3 regions of the Lentzea sp. NPDC006480 genome follow, and region 1 is predicted to be linked to each of the others. Evidence: riboswitches for the same ligand, from Rfam matches in the RefSeq annotation. Region 1 holds a riboswitch; each other region holds the start of a gene.
What was found. A riboswitch is a leader RNA that binds a small molecule or an ion and turns the genes downstream of it on or off. The one in region 1 is predicted to bind glycine.

Region 1 (2,259 bases):
TGCTGCTCACGGGTCTGCAGCGCGAGGCGGTAAGCGAGCGAACCGTCGGAGTCGACCGAGACACCGACCAGACGGCCGGGCAGCTGACGCTCCAAACCGGACCGGACGGCCATGTACCCGGCGTGCGGGCCACCGAAGCCGATCGGCACACCGAAGCGCTGCGTGGTGCCGACGACGACGTCCGCACCGATCTCGCCCGGCGCGCGCAGCAGCGTCAGCGCCAGCAGGTCCGCGACGACGACGGCCTGCGCACCGGCGTTGTGGATCTCCTCGATCAGGTCCTTCTGGTCACGCACCACACCGGACGCGCCGGGGTACGACAGCAGCACGCCGAAGAAGTCGCCGCCCAGGCCGAGGCCCTCGATGCCCTGCGACAGGTCCGCGACGACGATCTCGATGCCCAGCGGCTCGGCGCGCGTCTCGATCACGGCCAGCGTCTGCGGCAGCGTGTCGGCGTCGACGACGAACTTGTTCGACTTCGAGCGGCCGCCGCGGCGCACCAGCGTCATCGCCTCGGCGGCGGCGGTCGACTCGTCCAGCATGGACGCGTTCGCGACCGGCAGGCCGGTCAGGTCGCCGACCATGGTCTGGAAGTTCAGCAGCGCCTCGAGGCGGCCCTGCGAGATCTCCGGCTGGTACGGCGTGTAGGCCGTGTACCAGGCCGGGCTTTCGAGAACGTTGCGCAGGATCACGCCCGGCGTGACGGTGTCGTAGTAGCCGAGGCCGATCATCTGCGTCATCGGGCGGTTCTGCGACGCGAGCTCACGCAGCTCGGCGAGCGCCTCGGTCTCCGTCGCCGGAGCGGGCAGGTCGAGCACGAGGTCGCGCTCGTGAATGGACGAAGGCACCGCGTGCTGCGCCAGCTCCTCCAGCGATCCGACGCCGATGACGTCGAGGATGCGCGCGAGTTCGGCCGGGCGCGGACCGACGTGGCGGTCGGCGAACGGGGTGCCGTGCTCGAGAGCGGCGAGCGGAATGCGGTCCTGCGTCATCAAACGCCTCCGGGGGCTGCGGGCACACGTGTCCTGGTGCCCTCCCCGCTCTGTCCGTACCCCGAAGGGCGCCTGAGAGGTTCACCCCGGCCGTGACCGGGACTTTCACCGTCGGCGGGATCCCTCCCGAAAATCGGGCGGAGGGCTCCACTTTCCAGAGGCGTCTAGCTCACGCGGTCCTGGGTGCCTGAGAGGTTCCCGGGGAGGAACTTGCTCCTTCGGCGCCGGGGGTGAAACCCGGTCTCTCCCGCCTGAGTTCAGCGACTACCCGCGAAGAATACCCGCAGGCTGCCCAGGTAGTCGTCAGGGACGCGACGAACGTCTCAGCAACGACCCTCGTTGAGTACGCGGGGAGCTTTCGTACTCTCCTGCAGTACGCGGGGGCCCCGCGTACCAGCCGGGCAGGGTCAGCCCGTCGCGCGTTCCCGGCGTCGGCGAGCCAGCTCGTCCTCGGTCATGGGAGCGATCTCGACGCCGTCCGCACGTTCGGCCGGGAACTCGTGGATCGTCCCGGAAATCTCCCGCATGGCACCGGAAACCGCGATGCCGAACACGCCCTGACCGCCTTGCAGCAGGTCCACGACCTCTTCCGGCGAGGTGCACTCGTAGACGGTCGTCCCGTCCGAGAAGAGCGTGATCTTCGCCAGGTCCTGCACGCCGCGACGGCGCAGGTGGTCGACCGCGACCCGGATGTTCTGCAACGAGACACCGGTGTCCAGCAACCGCTTCACGACCTTCAGAACCAGGATGTCCTTGAAGGAGTACAACCGCTGACTGCCGGACCCGTGGGCCATCCGCACCGTCGGCGCGACGAGCCCGGTCCTGGCCCAGTAGTCGAGCTGCCGGTACGTGATGCCCGCGATCTGACACGCCGCGGGACCCCGGTAGCCGACGAGTTCGTCCGGCAGCGAGGAGTCCGGGAACAGCTCACCCTGCTGCCCGGATTCGGCCCGCACGGGCGCTTCCTCGACCACGCCTGCCTCCCCTCGGAACGACCACGAAACTCATGGCCGTCAAGCCGCTGCGTCAGCTCGCGCGAACCAGCGACGTCCACTCGAGTTCGACGGTAAGACCGGCCAGAGGGCTGGTCAACGCGACGCGCGGGGAGTGTCGACCCTCAACCTCAGGTAGAGAGTGACAACGTCACCCGAACCAGGAGGTTCAGGTGACGTTTAGTGATCGTTTAGCGCGCAAATCAAGCGGAAAGTAGCCCAATTGAGCGACAGGCCCCGGAGGTACGGTGGTTCCAAACGAGACAGACAGCGAC
Region 2 (2,259 bases), on a different contig from region 1:
CTTACTCCCCAGCGAGTGTTGATCGGGTTTGCCTGTCTGGTGGCCCTGATCGCCTGTTGCGGGCTCGCGTACTGGCAGTGGCAGCGCTTCGAGTCCGCCAGCGGCACGTTCCAGAACCTCGGTTACGTGCTCCAGTGGCCGCTCTTCGGCCTCTTCCCGGCTTTCATGGTGTGGCGCTTCCGCCGCTTGGCGCGCCGGCATCGTGACGAGCCTCTCTCCGCACCGGAGCCGGTTGCACCCACCGCGAAGCCGGTGACTACCGTTGACGCCGTCAAACCCGCGCCTGTCGAGCACTTCGACGATCCGGAAGACGCGGAGCTCGCGGCCTACAACCGCATGCTCGCGGACCTCAACGCGCGGGACGGTCGTTGAGCGAAGGCGGGCAGATGAAGGGTGCGTTGACCCGGTTCCGGGTCATGGCTTACGTGGTCGGTGTCTTCCTGCTGCTGCTGTGCGTGGCCATGGTGCTCAAGTACGCCGCGGACATGGGCCAGTTCATGAAGATCGTCGGCCCGATCCACGGCTTCCTCTACGCCATCTACCTGGTGATTTCGGTCGACCTGGCGCTGAAGCTGCGCTGGTCGATCAAGGGCACCGCTCTCGTGCTGCTCGCCGGGACGATTCCGTTCCTGTCGTTCTGGGCCGAGCGCAAGGTGGTCGAGAAGACTGCGCTGGGCGTGCCGCTGTGACGTTTGGCCTGCTAGCGTCTGGGGCTACCAACTGAACACGGCCGTCGATGTCGCGCGGGAGAGCTCACTTGAGTGTGGGCGCCGAAGGAGCAACTCCTCCCCGGAATCTCTCAGGTACAGGTACCGCACGACGAAGGCAACTCTGAAAAGCAGGCGGTTTCGCCTCGCCCACGGTGCAAGTCGCGCTCTGCGCGGCGAAGCTCTCAGGCTCATGACAGAGGGGGAGGCTCGCTCTAGTGAGGAGTCTCCGATGGACCGTGTCATTCTTCTGTTGCCTCAGCCGGCCCCCTCCGGCTCTTCGGCGCACCCTGGAGGAGCGTTCTGATGTCCCGCCTCACGCCTCTGAACGCCGAGCACGAGCAGCTCGGCGCGATGTTCACCGACTTCGCGGGCTGGCGGATGCCGCTGCGCTACTCGTCCGAGCTGGCCGAGCACCACGCGGTGCGCACCAGCGCGGGCCTCTTCGACCTCACGCACATGGGTGAGATCGTGCTGACCGGACCGCAGGCGGGCGAGGCGCTCGACTACGCGCTGGTCGGCCACATCTCCGCGCTGGCGGTCGGCAAGGCTCGCTACACGATGATCACGCAGGCCGACGGCGGCGTGATCGATGACCTGATCGTGTACAGGTTGGGCGACGAGGAGTTCATGGTCGTCGCCAACGCCTCGAACGCTCAGGTCGTCGCGGATGGTCTCGTCGAGCGCGCCGCCGGGTTCGACACCGTCGTAACGGACTCCTCGACCGAGTACGCGCTGATCGCGATCCAGGGCCCGAAGTCGGTCGAGATCCTCTCCGGACTCACCGACACCGACCTGTCGACGGTGAAGTACTACGCGTCCTACCCGTCCACGGTGGCCGGTGTCGACGCGCTGCTGGCGCGCACCGGGTACACGGGCGAGGAGGGCTTCGAGCTGTTCCTCGCGCCCGCCGACGCTCCTGCCGTGTGGGCGGCGTTGCTCTCCGCGGGTGAGGCGCACGAGCTCAAGCCGTGCGGTCTCGGCTGCCGCGACACGTTGCGTCTCGAAGCCGGAATGCCCTTGTACGGCAACGAACTCACGACCTCTCTCACGCCGTACCACGCGAACCTCGGCCGGGTCGTGAAGCTCGACAAGCCGGGCGACTTCGTGGGCCGCGACGCCTTGACGAAGGTCTCGGAGTCCGGTGTGGACTCGGTCCTGGTCGGACTGAAGACCCCCGAGCGCCGCGCCCCGCGGCACGGCTACGCGGTGCTGAACGGCGAGGAGGTCGTCGGCGAGGTCACCTCGGGTGCCCTGTCGCCGACGCTCGGCTACTCGGTCGCGATGGCCTACGTGTCGAAGGCGAGTGCCGAGCCCGGCACCCAACTGCTGGTGGACGTCCGCGGCAAGAAGCAGCCGGTCGAGGTCGTCGCACTTCCGTTCTACAAGCGCGCCAAGTAGGGAGATCTTCCAGATGTCCGACCAGTTCAACGCCTCCCTCGCGGAGTACGACCCCGAGGTCGCCGAGGCCGTTGCCGCCGAGCTGGCGCGCCAGCAGGGCACCCTCGAGATGATCGCCTCGGAGAACTTCACGCCCGTCTCGGTGCTGCAG
Region 3 (2,259 bases), on a different contig from region 1:
CAAGCCGGTTTCGCGGCACCGGGCGAGCAGTTCGTCGCCGGTCAGGAACGGGTGCGCCAGCGGGGTGGTGTCCGGCTTGATCCGGTCGGTACCGCTCGCGTTCTCGTCGACGACGAACCCGCCGCCGATCGAGTAGTAGACGGCGTGCTCGACGGACTCGCCACCCCGGTACGCCTCGAAGCTCATCCCGTTGGGGTGCAACGGAAGCGACTTGCGGCGGTGCATGACGAGATCGCGGTCGTGCACGAAGCCGATCTCGTGCGCGCCGCCGAGCTTCAGGCGTCCGGAGGTGACGATCTCCTCGACGCGGGCGGCCGCGATCGTGGGGTCGACTTCCTCGGGGTGGTTGCCTTCGAGACCGAGGAACACGGCCTTAGGGCTGCCGTGACCGTGCCCGGTCGCGCCGAGCGAGCCGAACAGCTCGACGTGCACGCGGTCCACTTCGGACACCCGTGCCCCGAGCTTCTCGACGAACATCGCCGCCGCGCGCATCGGGCCGACCGTGTGGGAGCTGGACGGCCCGATACCGACGGAGAAAAGGTCGAAAACGCTGATCGCCACTGATCAGTCCTTCGTGGTGGGGTTCTGCACGTCAGTCCTTGGTGAGCTCGGCGTACTTGGCCGCCGTGAGCAGGTTCTCCGCCGACTCCACGCGCACCTTGAACAGCCAGCCGGCGCCGTACGGGTCGTTGTTGATGACAGCCGGGTCGTCGACGACCGCGCTGTTGACCTCGATCACCTCGCCGGTCACCGGGGAGAACAGGTCGCTGACGGACTTGGTGCTCTCGAGCTCGCCGCAGACGGCGTTCGAGACGACCTTGGCCCCGAGCTCGGGCAGCTGAACGAAGACGATGTCGCCGAGGGCGTCCGCGGCGTACTCGGTGATTCCGCAGGTCAGCGGGTCCTGGGTACCCGGCGTCCAGTCGACCCACTCGTGCTCGACGGTGTAGAGCAGGTTCTCGGGGAACTCCACGGCGACTCCTCTGGCTGTGACGGCTCGGTCAGGTGACTACCCCCTCCGCCGTGCAGAGTTGCCTACCCCGAGCGGTCTTGCTGCCTGAGAGTGTGCGGGAGCTTGCCCCTTCGGCGCCTCGGCTGCTTCGTCGAGGTCTCTCCCACTCGGGTTTCGGTGCCGCCCTGGTTGGACCAAAGGGCACCACGGCCGATGTTCAGTTTTGAGTCCTTCGAGACCAGGCGAACGCTATGTGCGTCCCCCGCCAAGTGTCAACGCGAGATGGTTGACATCGGGGAGAGCGCTGCCATGGTGAGGAGAGGCAGACATCGGAGGTCTCATGAGGAAAGCGTTCATCGCCGCGCTGCTCGCCTCGCTGGTCATTACCCCCGTCCCCGCCGCATCGGCCGCGGAGGCACCAGCTCCGATCACAGTTCCCATCAGCCAGTACTTCGACAACGACGGCATCGACACCGCGTCGGACCGGACCGGCAACTTCGACGGTTCCGGTTACGCGTTCCCGGCGGAAGGACTGCCGTCCGGGCAGGTCACGGCGGATGGCGTGCCGTACCTGTTCCCGGGAAATTCACAGGCCAAGAACAACAACGTGGTCGCTCTGGGGCAGCGGATCGACCTGCCGCGCGGGCGCTACCTGACCCTGCACTTCCTCGTGGCGTCGTCGTACGGGGCAGCCGGTGGGACCGCCACCGTGCACTACGCGGACGGATCGACCACGACAGGTGCCATGAGCGGACCGGACTGGTACGCGGGCAGTGGTCCGATCTCCGCGCCGTTCCGCTACTCGCCCGGCGGCACCGACCAGCACGCCGTGTCGATCGGGACCTCGCAGGTGTGGGCGGATCCCCAGAAGGAGGCCGTCGGCGTGACGCTGCCGGTCACGAACCCGGCAGTCGAGGGCAAGTCCTCGCTGCACGTGTTCGCGCTCTCGGTGCAACCGGTCGGCAAGGGCTCGGTGATCGCGGTCCGCGGTGCGCGCAGCACGACCAAGCTGCCGCGCCTTGGCGGGCAGACGATCGAGGCCACCGTGGTGAACCTCGGTGACCAGTGGCTGTCGAACGTCTCGGTGCGGGCCGAGGGGCTCGGTCTCGTGACGCTCGCACCGGCGTCGGTGAAGCGGCTCGCGCCCGGTGAGGAAGCTCGGGTGCGGATCGGCATCCACGCGTACCGCACCGGCACGTTCGACGGTCGCGTCATCGCTTCGTCGGCGAAGGCTTCGGCGTCGCAGGACGCCCGGTTCACCCTCGGTGTGGCGGACTACCAGGCGACGGACGCGTCGTTGGCCGCGC

Region 2: another riboswitch for glycine. It lies ahead of gcvT (glycine cleavage system aminomethyltransferase GcvT); the one in region 1 lies ahead of gcvP (aminomethyl-transferring glycine dehydrogenase).
Region 3: another riboswitch for glycine. It lies ahead of gcvH (glycine cleavage system protein GcvH); the one in region 1 lies ahead of gcvP (aminomethyl-transferring glycine dehydrogenase).

What each region holds. Positions count from the first base shown of each region.
Region 1 is NZ_JBEXPJ010000120.1:14,383-16,641, forward strand. Features, by position in the region: gene gcvP (aminomethyl-transferring glycine dehydrogenase) at 1-992, opposite strand, end outside; glycine riboswitch at 1,157-1,252, opposite strand; gene ABZX92_RS33495 (MerR family transcriptional regulator) at 1,400-1,966, opposite strand.
Region 2 is NZ_JBEXPJ010000013.1:26,078-28,336, forward strand. Features, by position in the region: gene ABZX92_RS07865 (hypothetical protein) at 1-372, shown strand, start outside; gene ABZX92_RS07870 (DUF3817 domain-containing protein) at 387-689, shown strand; glycine riboswitch at 735-825, shown strand; glycine riboswitch at 826-917, shown strand; gene gcvT (glycine cleavage system aminomethyltransferase GcvT) at 1,014-2,108, shown strand; gene glyA (serine hydroxymethyltransferase) at 2,122-2,259, shown strand, end outside.
Region 3 is NZ_JBEXPJ010000010.1:71,982-74,240, forward strand. Features, by position in the region: gene ABZX92_RS06640 (L-serine ammonia-lyase) at 1-561, opposite strand, end outside; gene gcvH (glycine cleavage system protein GcvH) at 593-973, opposite strand; glycine riboswitch at 1,036-1,128, opposite strand; gene ABZX92_RS06650 (alpha-L-fucosidase) at 1,293-2,259, shown strand, end outside.